3 regions of the Clostridium sp. LBM24168 genome follow, and region 2 is predicted to be linked to each of the others. Evidence: predicted binding sites of a transcription regulator. Region 2 holds the regulator's gene; each other region holds the start of a gene.
What was found. Region 2 encodes LexA, which represses DNA repair genes until DNA is damaged. Its sites were predicted from a motif close to CNAACANNTGTTNG; they were not measured.

Region 1 (5,584 bases), 1.1 Mb from region 2:
AATAAGTAATGGAAAGATATTAGATTATAATCTGAAAAAAATAAAAATTACAATAAGTCAGCTAATTATGCAATTAAGAGAAAAAGATATATTTAATATAGAGGATGTAGAGTTTGCAATTATAGAAAGTGATGGAGAATTAACGGTTCTTCCTAAAATAAATAAGCAGTTAATAACAGTTGGTGATTTAAATATTCAAAGAAAATATACTGGCTTAACAAGTGATATAATTATTGATGGTAAAATAATGTATAATAATTTAAAAGCTGTTAATCATGATGAACAGTGGGTTAAAGAACAACTTGAATGTCATAATATTTATGATATAAAAAAAGTATTTTATGCTGGATTGAATTCATCGGGGATTTTATATATTTCAGTAAAAACAAAATAGTTTCAAGAAAAATTTGTTCATTATGCAAAGAGTTGTTATTTATTTAACATATATTTAATATTTTCTTAACAATATAAGATTAAGATAAAATAAAAGTTACAATACCGATAAATTAATTATGATAATTCTTATACACAAAGTAAGCATTTTGAGATAGCCCTTCGGATGCTTACTTTGTGTATTATTGCGTATAGAAATAATAAGTAGACTGAATTTTCAGTAATAAAAAGGACTAGGTATTTCCTAGTCCTTTTGTGATATATCCATTTATGGACAAATTTTTATGTTAATAAATATATTGAATCAAGGAAGGATTTCATAGTAATAAGAAAAGGAGGTCAAATAAATGTCTAGATATAGAAAGAAACCTGTTGTAATTGAAGCCATACAGTGGACAGGTAAAAATATAGATGAAATAGCTGGATTTATGAGTAATGGAACTTATTACTATAAAGATAATAAACTAATAATTATAACTTTAGAAGGCAATCACATTGCAAGTATAAATGATTATATTATAAAAGGTGTAAATGGGGAGTTTTATCCGTGTAAACCGGATATATTTAAAAAAACCTATGATTTCGTAGGAGATTAAGATTATGGAGGTAGATAATTATGATAAATGTAAATGATATTATAGCAGTGGGTGGAGTTTTAGTAGGAGTAATCGGGATAATGTTTGGACTGGTACCTTATCTAAAAAGAAAAAATATTAATGCTGAAAAGGTTCTTGATACTACTGGAGATGTATTAAAGGCGACAGAACCACTTATCCAGGTAGCTAAAGCAATACCAGCCTTAAAACCTGCTGCAACACTTGTAGACTGGATTGAACAGAAAGCAGCTGCGGGGGTAAAGGCAGCTGAGCAGCTCTATCATGCCGGAAGCCTGCAGAGCAACGAAGAGAAATTCAGAGCCGCACAGGAGACTGTATATGCTGCACTCAAGGAAATAGATGTAACTCCAACTGACAATCAGAAAAAATTGATAGATGATTTCATCCAGGAAGCAGTAAACGATCTTGGACATGCAACCCCTACTGAGGCAGAGAGAAATGCACAGATTGCGAAAATACAGCATGAGCTGGCAGCAGCACAAGCTGAAAATGCGCAATTGAAGCAAACTGTTGCTACTATACAGAGTACTGCAGGTGTTGTACAAAAATTATAAAGCACAAAAATAATTATACCCCGGGGAATCCGGGGGTTTGTTTCTAGCTTAAAATGGATCTGAAATTAAAAAATAAAACATAAATAATTTAGTTGATATGTATGAGATAAAAATGATATTATTATTTTAATATGATAAATATTAGAAAATTTAAAGTGAAATTCAACATATCATTCAAGTTTGACAAGTAGTTAACCGATCTGTGGCTCCAGGATTGATTGGAGCTCCAATGCGGGAAACCCGCAAATAAAATAAATTTCTATATGTTGTATGTGGCACCTGACTAAAAGTTGGGTGTCATTTATTTGTTTGTGTTTAGTAGGTTTAATTTGAAATATTAACTTTACAAGAACATATGTTCTATGGTAATATGAACTAAATGAGGAGGGAAATACATGGATATGTTTGATAAGTTAAGAATTCTCACTGATGCAGCGAAATATGATGTAGCCTGTACTTCAAGCGGAGTAGATAGAAGGGCAGGAAAAGGTGAAATTGGAAATTCTGAAACTTGTGGAATATGTCACAGCTTTGCTGCAGACGGAAGATGCATTTCACTTTTAAAAATTCTTATGACAAATATTTATGCATATGACTGTAGATATTGTATCAATAGAAGATCAAATGATATTCCAAGAGCTTCCTTTACACCACGGGAATTGGCAGATCTTACAATTAACTTTTATCGCCGGAATTATATTGAAGGACTTTTCCTCAGCTCAGGCGTACTTGAGAATCCTGATTACACTTGTGAAAAAATGATTGAGGTTTTGAGGATACTTAGAGAAGAATATAGATTTTTTGGCTATATACATGCTAAAGCAATTCCTGGGGCCGACAATATTCTTATAAAAAAACTTGGTATGTTTGCTGATAGAATGAGTGTAAATATAGAATTGCCTTCACGAAATAGTTTGAAGCTTCTGGCACCAGATAAATCCAGACATTCTATATTTAATCCAATGGGATATATTAAGAATGAAATACTGAAAAATTCAATTGATTTAATAAAATATCGCCACTCACCAAAATTTGTGCCTGCAGGACAGAGCACCCAGATGATTGTAGGTGCCACTTCTGATACGGATTTTCAGATACTTAATTTATCTGAAAGCCTCTACAAAAAATATAAATTAAAAAGAGTTTTTTTCTCTTCATATGTGCCTGTTTCCAAAAATCCAATTATGACATGTACAAACAGAGAAACACTTTTATTGAGGGAACACCGTCTTTATCAGGCGGATTGGCTTATAAGATATTATAAATTCAAGGCAAATGAGATTCTGGATAGTAATCACCAGAGTTTTAATCCATATGTAGATCCAAAATGCAATTGGGCATTAAATCATATGGAGAGTTTTCCTATAGATGTAAATAATGCGCTTTATGAAGATTTGCTAAGAGTTCCAGGAATTGGGGTAAGAAGTGCGAAAAGAATTATATATGTGCGAAGGAATACTAGCCTTGATTTTTATATACTTAAGAAACTTGGAGTCGTGCTTAAAAGAGCACGGTATTTTATAATATGCAATGGGAAAACAATGGAAAATCTTAAAATTGATCGTGCTTCGGTGGTAAGATCATTAATGTCCAAAAGTGAAATTAATAGATATTATAGAAATTTCAATTCAGAAAATGGTTTTGAACAGTTGTCATTTTTCAATAAACTGCTGCAGATATAGGGGGAATGTAAGAATGCTTAAAAGATCAAATATCATTTATGAATATGATGGAAGTTTTGAAGGACTTATGTGTTGTGTATTTGAGAGTTACTACAGAAAAGAGATTCCGCTTGATATAATCCAGCGGTTTAAAGCACAGACAACTTTCCTTCCATCGATAAAAATTGTGACGGATCCAATCAAATCTGGAAGAGTAATTAAATCCATACCCGAAAAAATAGGAGGTCAGGTTCTCAATTTTATAAAGTGTGCATTTTTAAGCTGCATTTCTCAAAAAGAACTATATATACTGCTATTTTTAAGAAAAGGATATTATTATGGTCCCAAAATTATGACCCTGCTTGCAGATGAGGTAGTGAATAAACTGTTTAAAGCAGTTGAATATTTAAAAAATGAAAGTCATCTTATAGAAGGTTTTTTAAGATTTTCTATTTTCAACAATGGACTTGCAGCACAAATAGAACCTGTAAATTATGTTTTGCCTATTATCGGAAGACATTTTTGCAGCAGATATCCTGAAGAGTACTTTTTAATTTATGATAAAAACCATGATATGGTGCTCATTCATAGTTGCTGTGAATACTCGATTATTTCAGCTGAAAATTTCATTATGCCTGATGCTGATGAAGAGGAAATACATTTCAGAAAACTGTGGAAGCTTTTTTATAATACTATTGGGATAGAAGAACGAAAAAATCCAAAGTGTCGTATGAACAACATGCCAAAGCGATATTGGAAATACATGACTGAATTTTTATGATAAAGACCTGACCCGAAGATAGTTAAAAAAGTATTAAAGATGACAAAGCAATGCATCGATATATATAAATAAATTAATTTATTGGGTTGGGGGCTTTTTTATGAAGAGTATTAGAAATAAAATAACCTTTTCTGTATTGGGATTAACTGTAGTATTGCTATTATGTTCATTAGCTGGAAGCTATTTTATAGCTAGAAACGCGCTTATAAACCAATACGAAGAAAAGATGAAAGAATCATCTCAAAAATATTCGGAAATTATAAATGCCTGGCTGGAAAAACAAACTATTGAATTCACAAATATTGTTAAAAGTATGGATGACAATAATATTGTTGGTAATGATAATAAGGCACTGGCATATTTGAAAGAAAAGTTTAAATCAAATCCTAATATTTCTGATTTGTATGTTGGCTTTGAAGATAAACATTTTATTGATGCATCTGGATGGACACCTCCATCAGATTATGATGTTAAAATGAGGGCATGGTATAAAAATGCAATTGCATCAAATGGACTTGTGTATGTACCTTACTATGATATGGTAACTAAAAAAATGGTTGTCTCCATATCAATGCCTCTAGTTAAAAGTGGTAAAGTTATAGGTGTAATATCAGAAGATATGAAAATGGATGCAATAACAAGTGTAATAGAGAAGGCGGAGGTAGCTAAAAATGGCTATGGATATTTATTAGATGATAAAAATAATGTACTTGTTCATCCATATAAGGATTTAAAACCATCAGAGGATAAACTTAAAAATATAAATGCTTTTATGCAGGGAAAATACAAATTAATTGGAAATGGCAACAGGTACATGTACAATATGAAAGATTATGATGGAACAGGCAGATATTTTGTATCTTCAAAAGTTAAAATATCCAATTGGACTGTGGGACTTGCAGTGCCTGAAAGTGAATTTTCAAAATCACTTTATTCATTGATTTTTTTAAATTTTGTTATACTGGTGGTCTGTATAGTAGCGGCAGCAGTGGTTTCTAAATATCTTGGAAGAATGATATCACAGCCTATAGGTAATATAAGGCATGTTATAGAGCAGATGGGAAAGCTAAATCTTAAATATGATGAAAATAAATTGGACTGTGTAATAAGGAATAAGGATGAACTTGGAGCTATAGCAGGAGACCTGAAATCACTTTCTAAAATACTTGTTGTTGTGTTTTCTGATTTAAAACGTAGTTCACGTGATATACTTGAAAATTCACTCAATATTGGAAATGAACTGGATGAAACTTCAAAATCAATAGATGAAGTTTCAAAGACTACAGATGAGATAGCAAAAGGCTCAGTAATCCAGGCAAATGAGGCAAATCGGTGTACGGAGGAACTGAATGATTTGTCCTCCAGAATCAAAGACATATCTGACATGTCAGTTAAAGTTAAGGAGCATTTTAATTCCACAAGGTCCATCAGTGAGAATGGAATTGAATCAATAAAGATCTTAAATGAAAAACTTGAAGATAGCAGTAGGGCTTCTGCGGATGTATCAAAGAGCATGAAAAGCCTTACGGAAAAATCAAGATCAATAGATGAAATAGTTGGAACAATACAATCTGTATC
Region 2 (5,584 bases):
AACAAATGATGATATATAAACATGCAATATCTACAATTACACCTTTCAAACCAGTTTTATTCAGCACTATACAGGAAGGGGAATAAAAAGATTAGGCATAATGCCTATTCTTTTTTATGTTCTGATACAAAGTTTAGTATAATATGCATATTCGGGAGGGAAATTAACTTTGTTAAAAACAACTAAAGAAAAACTTAGGAATACATACAAAATAAATGAAACTGTATTGGATTTATATGAAAAAGCACTATATGATATTGAAGACCAGTTCAAATATTATGATGATATAAGAGAATATAATCAGCTTAAGGTTCTCAATGCATTTCAAGAAGAAAAAATAAGTGAATCACATTTTACTAACTCATCAGGGTATGGGTATGGCGACATAGGAAGAGATTCTCTCGACAAGGTTTATGCCCGCATATTCAACTCCGAAAGCGCTATTGTAAGACCTCATTTTGTAAATGGAACTCATGCAATCGGCTGTGCACTATTTGGAAATTTAAGGACTGGTGATACTTTGCTTTCAGTATGCGGCAAACCTTATGATACACTTCATGGAATAATAGGTATAGATGGAAATAAAAAAATAGGTTCTCTTAGGGAATATGGAATTAATTATGAACAGGTAGACTTAAAAAATAACGGCAGCATAGATTTTGACTCTATAGAAAAGCACCTTAAAAATAATAGTTCTATAAAATTGGTACATATACAAAGATCTACTGGATATGGTTGGAGAAAGGCTCTTCTGATATCTGAAATAAAGGAAATAATTGATTTTGTAAAGAATATAAATCCTAATTTAATATGTCTTGTTGACAATTGTTATGGAGAATTTATAGATACAATAGAACCAACAGATGTAGGTGCGGATCTGGCAGCAGGATCACTTATAAAAAATATAGGTGGAGGAATAGCTCCGACTGGTGGATATATTGTCGGTAGAGAAAAATATGTAACTCAGGCCTCCTATAGGTTGACGGTACCTGGTATAGGCGGTGAGTGTGGTTCTACTTTTGGAATTATGAGACAGCTTTATCAAGGATTATTTTTTGCTCCGCATGTGGCAATTGAAGCATTAAAAGGTGCCTTGTTTTGTTCTAGAATAATGGAACTTGCGGGATTTCCTGTACTTCCAGCATATACTGATAAACGCAGTGATATAATTCAGGCAATTAAATTCAATGACAAAGATAAATTGATAAAATTTTGCAAGGGAATTCAAAAGGGCTCACCTATAGACTCTTTTGTACAATGTGAACCCTGGGATATGCCTGGATATTCAGATCAAGTCATAATGGCTGCAGGAGCCTTTATTCAAGGCTCTTCAATAGAATTATCTGCAGACGCACCTATAAGAGAGCCTTATATAGCATATCTACAGGGAGGTCTTACCTTTGATCATGCTAAAATAGGTATACTTATAGCATTATCGAATATTTACAATAAATAATTAATATTCTCTATAAAGTCCAACTAATTTTCCAATAATAGTACAATCAGGTACTATTATTGGTTTCATGGTTTCATTTTCAGGCTGAAGTCTTATATGGTCACTTTCTTTAAAAAATCTCTTTAAAGTGGCCTCATTTTCAATCAATGCAGCTATTATTTCTCCATTTTCAGCTGAATTTGTCTTTTCAATTATAGCCAAATCACCATTGAGAATACCTGCATTTATCATGCTTTCACCATGAATTTTAAGCATGAAAAGTTGTTCCCTATTTTTTATATAATCTATTGGAAGTGGGAATGTATCCTCTATATTTTCCACTGCAAGAATTGGTTTACCAGCAGCTATAGTGCCAATAATAGGTATATTTATCATTTCTTTTTTATTTGAAAGGTCTGCTACAATTTCTATTGTCCTGGGTTTTGCTGCGTCTCTCTTTATATATCCATCCTTTTCTAATTTTTCTAAATGTCTATGAACGGTAGATGTTGACTTTGCTCCTACAGCTGAACATATTTCTCTAACAGAAGGAGGGTAACCTTTTTGTTCAACATATGATTTTATATATTTAAATATTTCTAATTGTTTTTCACTACTTTGTTTTTTTTTCAACATAAAAACACTCCTTGCATTTTATTAACTTGAATTATATCATATATGATATATAATAACAAACTTATGTTCTATTATTGACAATTCTCAAATTTATATTCTATACTAGGTTTTAGGCTATAAATTTAATATAAATGTCTAGGAGGAAAATATGAATAAAAAATCTTGTATATTTGATAGTGAAAAATCTTGTAATAACTGTGGAGAATGTAATGTATGCGATTTAAATCCAAATAAAAAATGCAACAATTGTGGTAAATGCCTCGAAATGGAAGGGTATGATATGAGAGCTATAAAAATAGATAGTATAATTGAAGACGAGAATGAAGTAGAAGACTACATTGAAGATGATAAAACTAATATAGAAATTCATTCTCACTTAGTAGATGAATCTTCTATCAATGAAGGTTTAGAAAGTAATACAGACATTTTTGATATAGATACTATACAATATATAGACGATATAGATGGGTTATCTGAGATTCTTGAGAATGAAAATGACTTTAAAAAGCTGGCACATGAAGAATATCCAGGATTTATCAGAATAGAAAAAAAGCATATAAACGATCAGAATCAATCTAAATAGGGACTGATTCTGATTTAAAGATCATCTTCATCACTTAGTGGATTCGAATTTACAGCTTCTCTTAATTTTTCATCATCTACATGTGTATATATCTGTGTAGTAGATACATTTTCATGGCCTAATATCTTTTGAAGACTTCTTATGTCTACATTGCCATACTTATACATCAATGTAGCAGCAGTATGCCTTAATTTGTGTGGAGTGTATTTTTTATCATCAAGTCCGGCCTTTTTTAAATACTTTTTTAATATTATCTCTACAGATCTTTTGTTTATTCTTCTGTAATTTTTACTTATGAAAAGGGCATCTTTATCTTTGATTTTACCATATTCTGAATTTCTTATTGTCAAATATCTGTTTAATGATTTCAAACATGCATTGTTTAAATAAATTGTCCTTTCCTTGTTTCCCTTTCCTATAACAGTAAGAGTGTCATTCTTTATATTAGATATATTAATACTACATAACTCTGAAAGTCTCATTCCACAATTTAGAAACAAGGTTATCATACAGTAATCTCTTTCCTTAAACCTTCCATCTATTGATTTCAAAAGTTCCTTGCTTTCATCAAGAGTCAGATAGATTGGATTTCTCCTATCTATTTTTGGAGATTCCAACTCATCTGCAGGATTTTCAGATATAATTTTTGACTTGTTGTACAGATATTTAAAGAATGATTTGAGTGAAGCAACTTTTCTAGCTCTTGCATAAGTTCCGTTGTTCCTATATTTTTCTGCAAAAGATATGTATGCATATAAATCGCTCAAGTCTATACTATTTAAAATTTCGTTATTTATATCGGATATACAGATATTCTGGAAATCACAATCTTTAGGAACCAAATTTCTATAAAGTTTTAAAAATTTAAAAAACATTGTTAGATCAACTTTATAACCATCAAGAGTATTTATTGATTTCCCACGTATAGTTCCAAGATAATTTAGAAAATCATTTAGACATTTAGGAAGCTTTTTATCATATATATGTTGAAGATTATAATGCATTTAGTATTCCCCCTTCTATAAAAATGTATAACTTCGCTAAATGATTATTTAGCGAATATATTTATTATAATAATTTCTATAAAAAATAAAAAAATCCTTCTTATATAAAGTAAATAATCTATTAATATTATACTACTAAACAAATTTTATGTATCAATTATAAACATTTTGTCTATAAAATGTCGATTATAAATCTATATTTATTCAATTGATAATATTATCAATTAGTTTTAGATTTGAAAATGATTTTTTATAATATCTTCAATTCATTTTGGAAAAAGTGAGTTATTAACATATTGTGGAAATTAAGTGAGCATTTATGAAATTAATATGCTTCCACAATGTGTTAATAAGGCTGTTAATTCATTTTTCGCCTTTTTGCACTTTTATTCTGTTGACTTTAATAATAAAGTATATTTTTGAATATATTGTATTATTATATAGAAATTTGTAATGCATTATTTTGAAAATAAAAAAATGAAATGTCTTTAAAATGTATTTCTGCTCGTTTAAAGGGATTTTAAAAGTTTTATTTTCAAATAAATTGATTTTTAATTTTATTTAATGACTTTATTAACTTTTGTATATTTTTTGCATAATAAGGTAAAATATACTAATAGATTAATACAAATTTATGATTATACTAGTAAAGGAGGTATTCTGCTAATTTATCAACATAAACTTTAGCAGTATATTTATATGATAGTTGGTATACCGAATGGATTATTATATTGTAGATATTTCCCGTTTTTAAACACATTTTTTAAAGAGTTAGGTGCAAAGATCATAATATCACCTGATACAAATGAAAATATACTTAACTTAGGAACTAAATACTGCGTAGACGAAGCATGCCTTCCTATAAAAATATTTCATGGGCATGTAGCCTACATAAAAGATAAGTGCGATATTGTACTTATTCCCAGAATAATGCAGTTAAACAAAAAAGAGTTCATATGTCCGAAATTTTGTGGCCTACCTGAAATGGTGAAAAACAGCATACCTGATATGCCGCCTATTATTTCTACTCCTATTTATGCTTTTTCAAAAATTAAATTTGAGCCATGGATTAGAAAAACCGGCTTACTGTTTACTAAGAATCTTCTAAAAATAAATGATGCTTATAAAGTAGCACTAAAAGCACAGATGAATTTTAAATTTGGTATAAAAGACGATTCTTTTCCAATAAGAGTCGCATTAGTAGGTCATCCATATAACATATATGACAAATTTGCCAATATGAATGTAGTAAAAAAATTAAAGACACTTGGTATAGGACTCCTGACAGAAGAATATTTAAATAAGTCTAATATAGATGATCAGTCCAGAGACTTGTTTAAAAGACCTTTTTGGACTTTTGCAAAAAATTCTTATGGTTTTTCCACTTATATGGCAATTCATAAAAAGATAGATGGAATTGTATATGTCTCCTCTTTTTCCTGTGGTATAGATTCTATAATAATTGAATTGATAAAAAGTAAACTGGAAGACTTCCCTATGTTAATACTTAAGATAGATGAACAAACTGGTGAGGCCGGTTTTGATACTAGATTGGAGGCTTTTTCAGATATGTTAAAGAGGAGATGTGTAAAATGAAAATAACTTTTCCCAACCTTGGAAACACAATTTTTGCAGCAAAGGCTGTATTTGACGGACTTGGTATAGACTATGTACTTCCACCAGAAAGTAATAAAACTATTTTAGAGAATGGATGTCTTTATTCACCTGAAGAAATTTGTTTGCCGTTTAAAATAATGATTGGTTCATATATAGAAAGCATAAAAAAAGGGGCAGATACTATACTCCTAGTTGGAAGCTGTGGGCCCTGCAGATTTGGTGAATATTGTGAACTTCAAATGAATATTTTAAAAAAATTAGGATACGATTTAAATTTTATAGTCATTGATTCACCTAATGATATAGGCA
Region 3 (5,584 bases), 99 kb from region 2:
CAGGGTAGATTCAGAAATTATTTTAAATAATTTAAATGCTGAATACAGTTTAGTATCTGATATGAAAAAAGCAGATGTTATAATTGTAAACACATGTGGATTTATAGAATCTGCCAAACAGGAGTCTATAGATACAATACTTGAGATGTCTAAGTATAAAAGGGAATTTAACTGCAAGATATTAATTGTAACAGGATGTTTGACGCAGAGATATGGTAAACAACTTGTGGAACTGTTGCCGGAAGTAGATATAATGCTTGGAGTTAATGACTATGATAAGTTAAATAAGAATATTGAAAGGTGTTTTAAAAGTAGTGATAAAAAAATATGTAATTTTAGCTACAGTGATGTAAGGATAAATGAGGGAAAAAGGATTATTACTACTCCGTTTTATATTGCATATGTTAGAATTGCAGAGGGCTGTGACAACCATTGTACCTATTGTATAATTCCTAAAATAAGGGGTGGATACAGGAGTAGAAAAATGGAGTCAATATTGAATGAATGCAGAGATCTAGCCAGCCAGGGTGTAAAAGAAATAATTTTAATTGCACAGGATACTACAAAATATGGAATGGATTTGTATGGATGTAAGCAGCTTCACAAGCTTATGCACTGTATTTCATTGATTGAAGGTATAAAATGGATAAGGGTTCTCTATTGTTATCCTGAGGAGATAACAGATGACATTATCAATGAAATAGCTGAAAATAACAAGATATGTAAGTATATAGATATTCCTGTTCAACATATAAGTGATAAAATACTTAAAGCTATGGGTAGAAAAGGAAGAAAGTCCGAAATAACAGAAAATATAAATAAATTGAGAAATAAAGTTAAGAATATTATCATAAGAACAACTTTGATAGTTGGTTTCCCGGGGGAAAACGAGAAAGATTTTCAAGAATTAAAGGATTTTGTAGTGAATATGAAGTTTGATAAACTTGGAGTTTTTAAATATTCTAGGGAGGAAGGTACTCCGGCTTATAGCATGAGTGATCAAGTCCCAAAGGATATTAAGGTACAAAGAGAAGGAGAAATCATGCTTTTGCAACAAAATATATCAAAGAATATAAATAAGCTTAAAGTGGGAAAAATTTATTTAGTTATGTTAGAAGGACAGAAAGATGGTATGTATTATGGAAGAAGTTATGAAATGGCTCCTGACATAGATGGAATAATATACGTAAAAGGTAAGGATAGTTTGAAAGTAGGAAGTATGGTAAGAGTAAAGATAACAAATAGCTTTGAATATGATTTAATGGGAGTTGTATGTGATGAATTTAGCGAATAAACTTACAATAATTAGAATGATACTTGTTCCTGTTTTTTTGATTTTTATGGCTGTAAAAGATGTACCTTATTTTAAAATTATTGCAATAATAGTCTTTATAATTGCTTCTATAACGGATAAGTTGGATGGATATATAGCTAGAAGCAGAAATCAAATAACTAGGTTTGGAAAATTTATGGATCCTTTGGCAGATAAACTTTTGGTTACGGCAGCTCTTGTATGTCTCGTAGAATATCATATAATACCTTCCTGGGTGGCTATGATAATAATAGCAAGGGAATTTGCAGTAACAGGACTTAGAACCGTTGCTGCGGCAGAAGGGATTGTAATAGCTGCAAGTCCTTGGGGTAAAGCCAAAACGGTGACTCAGATAATTGCTATTATACTAGCACTTGTGAACTTGAATTACAACCATGTGTCAATGTCTATCTTTAGAGGTTTTATAAATCATCCCCATAAAATGCTAAATTTAATTACATATATTGCTATGGGGTTAGCAATAATAATAACCATAGCATCTGGTATAGACTATTTTGTTAAAAATAAAGAAGTAATGAAACCTGATAGATAGAGTTTTAATCCATTGATTTAAAAATCAATGGATTAAAACTCTAAAATTATGTCCATAATTAAGATATGCATTATAGCTAAATAAATTTAACTTTATATACCTTTAAATGAAAATATATTATAATATTATTATGTATATTTAATGTAATTGTCATTTTAAGAAGTATTCTATTGACTAAAAATATGCAGTGATATATAATAATTAAGAACATAAGTTCGAATATGAGAGGATGTGAAATTTTGGCAAGTTTGAATAATGAAAAATTAAAAGCTATAGAGTCGGCCATGGGACAGATAGAAAAGCAGTTTGGAAAGGGTTCTATAATGAAGCTTGGAGAACATAGTATATTGAATATAGATTCTATTTCAACAGGATGCTTGGATTTGGATATAGCTCTTGGTATAGGTGGAGTGCCGAGAGGAAGAGTGGTTGAAATCTTTGGACCTGAATCATCAGGTAAGACAACTGTTGCACTCCATATAGTGGCAGAAGCCCAAAAATCAGGTGGAGCTGCTGCATTTATTGATGCAGAGCATGCACTAGATCCAGCCTATGCAAAAAATTTAGGAGTTGATATTGAAAATTTGATTGTATCCCAACCGGATACAGGAGAACAAGCGCTCGAAATAGTGGAAGCCCTTGTAAGATCAAATGCCATTGATGTAATAGTAATTGACTCTGTAGCAGCACTTGTTCCAAAAGCAGAGATAGAAGGTGAAATGGGGGATTCACACGTAGGGCTTCAGGCAAGGTTGATGTCCCAAGCACTTAGAAAATTAACAGCATCCATAAATAAGTCCAGATGTGTTACTGTTTTTATAAATCAATTAAGGGAAAAAGTTGGAGTTATGTTTGGAAATCCTGAAGTTACACCTGGTGGAAGAGCATTAAAATTTTATTCTTCTGTTAGAATGGATGTAAGAAGATCTGATTCCATAAAACAAGGTGATGCTGTAGTGGGAAATAGGACTAAAGTTAAAGTCATTAAAAATAAAGTGGCACCTCCATTTAAGCAGGCTGAATTTGATATAATGTATAATCAGGGCATATCAAAAGAAGGAAATGTACTGGATGTGGGCGTTAGAGAGGAATTAGTACAAAAAAGTGGAGCATGGTTTTCTTATGGAGAAACTAGATTGGGACAGGGTAGAGAAAATTCCAAGCAGTTTTTGAAGGAAAATCCTGATATAAGATATGAAATAGAAAATAAAATAAGGAAAAAATATGAATTACCTCTGGTAAAGCCTGAAGATAAAGATAAGGAAATAAAAAATAATGAAACAAATGAAGTAAAAAGCAATGCAAAAACGCAGCAAAAATAATTTTTGTGTCTATATTTTAAGATAACAATATTGTATTTATAAACTTGACAATGGGCAAAATATAATATAAAATTAAGACAAATTCTGGTTTATCATGTATTAGAATTACCAATTGAATAATATGACACCATTTCTATGCTTTTGTATTTGGCTAGAATATAGATACATAAAGAAGAGCAAAGGAGGTGTTCATGTGAATTCTATATTAATATATGAAATTATTGCTGGTATAATAATAGCAGTTGTTATACTGGTTGAGTTTTATGTTATAAAAAATAAATCATCTGCGATAAAAGCAGGAGCTGTTGAGGAATCTAATAGATTGAAAGATGAAGCGAAAAAGGAAGCTGAGTCTATAAAGAAGGAAACTATATTAGAGGCTAAAGAAGAAGTTCATAGATTGAGAAATGATCTTGAAAAGGAATCTAGAGATAGAAGAAATGAATCTCAAAGATTTGAAAGAAGATTAATTCAAAGAGAAGAACTGTTGGATAAAAAGAGTTCTGCTTTTGAAAAAAGAGAAAGTAGTCTGGATAAAAAGCAACAGGAAATTGCACGATTACAGGCAAGTGTAGAGGAACTTTATAAAAAGCAAAATGAAGAGCTTCAAAGACTATCAGGACTTAGTTCAGAGGAAGCAAGAGAAATTTTATTGGAGAAAGTTAAAAAGGAAATTAAACATGAATCTGCAATTATGATTAAAGAAGTTGAAATGAGAGCTAAAGAAGAAGCCAACAAGAAAGCTAGAGAGATCATAACCTGCGCAATTCAAAGATGTGCAGCTGATCATGTAGCTGAAACTACAGTTCATGTAGTAACTCTTCCTAATGATGAAATGAAGGGCAGGATAATAGGGAGAGAAGGCAGAAACATAAGAACTCTTGAAACATTAACAGGTGTTGATTTGATTATTGATGATACACCAGAAGCTGTAATATTATCAGCATTTGATCCAATACGAAGAGAAGTTGCTAGAATTGCACTTGAAAAGCTTATAATTGATGGAAGAATACATCCAGCAAGAATAGAGGAAATGGTAGAAAAGGCTAAGAAAGAATTGGAAAGTGATATTAAAGAAGAGGGCGAGCAGGCCACATTTGAAACTGGTGTACATGGTCTTCATTTGGAAATAATAAAATTACTTGGAAGGCTAAAGTATAGAACTAGTTATGGCCAAAATGTGCTGAAGCATTCTATAGAAGTTTCATATTTAGCGGGTCTTATGGCATCAGAAATAGGAATAGATCCAACTATAGCAAAAAGAGCTGGATTACTTCATGATATAGGAAAGGCAGTTGATCATGAAGTGGAGGGTCCTCATGCTATTATAGGAGCTGAAGTTGCTAAAAAATATCATGAATCTCCTGTAATTGTAAATGCTATAGGTGCTCATCATGGAGATTTAGAGTTTCAATCTCTAGAAGCTGTGCTTGTACAGGCAGCAGATGCGATCTCAGCTGCAAGACCTGGAGCTAGGCGTGAAACCCTTGAAGCTTATATTAAGCGTTTAGAAAAGTTGGAAGAAATAGCAAATACATGTGAAGGCGTAGAAAAGTCATATGCCATTCAAGCGGGAAGAGAACTTAGAATTATGGTTAAACCAGAAGAAGTTGATGATGCAGGAGCCGTTGAAATGGCAAGGAACATAGTGAAAAGGGTAGAAGGAGAGTTAGAATATCCTGGTCAGATCAAAGTAAATGTAATTAGAGAGACTCGTGCAGTTGAATATGCAAAATAATAAATATTAAGTAATTAAAATACACATATTCCTTTTGGATTTTCTTAAATTTGTAAGCCTTTATGAAATCTAAAAGGAATTTTTAATTTTTTGTAGAATATTATACTGTAGTAGCAATAACAAATAAAGTTAAATAAATAAAGTTAATATATAGGAGGGTTATTATGGAAGTATTAAAAGTTTCAGCAAAATCAAGTCCAAATTCTGTAGCAGGAGCATTAGCAGGTGTATTGAGAGAACGTGGTGCAGCTGAAATACAAGCCATAGGAGCTGGTGCACTAAATCAGGCTATCAAGGCAGTAGCTATTGCAAGAGGTTTTGTGGCACCTAGTGGAATCGATTTAATATGTATTCCGGCTTTTACAGATGTTGAGATAGATGGTGAGGAGAGAACTGCAATAAAGTTAATTATTCAACCGAGGTAATTTGATTTATGGGACTTGAGAAGGTTATCAAGTCCTTGTTTGCTAGTTATAATAGGAAATTATTTCAATAAATTTCTGTATAGAATAATTTGATATTGACTATATTGTATACTATGTTAAAATGTAAAAAGATGTACAACTTATATAGGGGGATTTTCATGAAGAGCCTGCTAGAAATGATGAGACCAAAACAATGGATTAAGAATTTTTTTGTATTTGCTACAATTATGTTTT

Region 1: ACSVC9_RS01495 (putative DNA modification/repair radical SAM protein) is a predicted target of LexA. The motif match lies at 1,913-1,926, and genes of this name have one in related genera.
Region 3: recA (recombinase RecA) is a predicted target of LexA. The motif match lies at 2,070-2,083, and genes of this name have one in related genera.

Annotation. Positions count from the first base shown of each region.
Region 1 covers NZ_CP196861.1:310,092-315,675, forward strand. Annotated here, with positions in the region: gene ACSVC9_RS01480 (DUF421 domain-containing protein) at 1-394, shown strand, start outside; gene ACSVC9_RS01485 (hypothetical protein) at 741-989, shown strand; gene ACSVC9_RS01490 (hypothetical protein) at 1,010-1,564, shown strand; gene ACSVC9_RS01495 (putative DNA modification/repair radical SAM protein) at 1,960-3,246, shown strand; gene ACSVC9_RS01500 (TIGR03915 family putative DNA repair protein) at 3,260-4,006, shown strand; gene ACSVC9_RS01505 (methyl-accepting chemotaxis protein) at 4,107-5,584, shown strand, end outside.
Region 2 covers NZ_CP196861.1:1,392,226-1,397,809, reverse strand. Annotated here, with positions in the region: gene hfq (RNA chaperone Hfq) at 1-86, shown strand, start outside; gene ACSVC9_RS06960 (methionine gamma-lyase family protein) at 170-1,456, shown strand; gene lexA (transcriptional repressor LexA) at 1,457-2,071, opposite strand; gene ACSVC9_RS06950 (hypothetical protein) at 2,220-2,654, shown strand; gene ACSVC9_RS06945 (tyrosine recombinase XerC) at 2,669-3,658, opposite strand; gene ACSVC9_RS06940 (acyl-CoA dehydratase activase-related protein) at 4,358-5,254, shown strand; gene ACSVC9_RS06935 (acyl-CoA dehydratase activase-related protein) at 5,251-5,584, shown strand, end outside.
Region 3 covers NZ_CP196861.1:1,293,478-1,299,061, forward strand. Annotated here, with positions in the region: gene rimO (30S ribosomal protein S12 methylthiotransferase RimO) at 1-1,294, shown strand, start outside; gene pgsA (CDP-diacylglycerol--glycerol-3-phosphate 3-phosphatidyltransferase) at 1,278-1,865, shown strand; gene recA (recombinase RecA) at 2,114-3,187, shown strand; gene rny (ribonuclease Y) at 3,381-4,925, shown strand; gene ACSVC9_RS06475 (stage V sporulation protein S) at 5,090-5,350, shown strand; gene ACSVC9_RS06480 (decaprenyl-phosphate phosphoribosyltransferase) at 5,509-5,584, shown strand, end outside.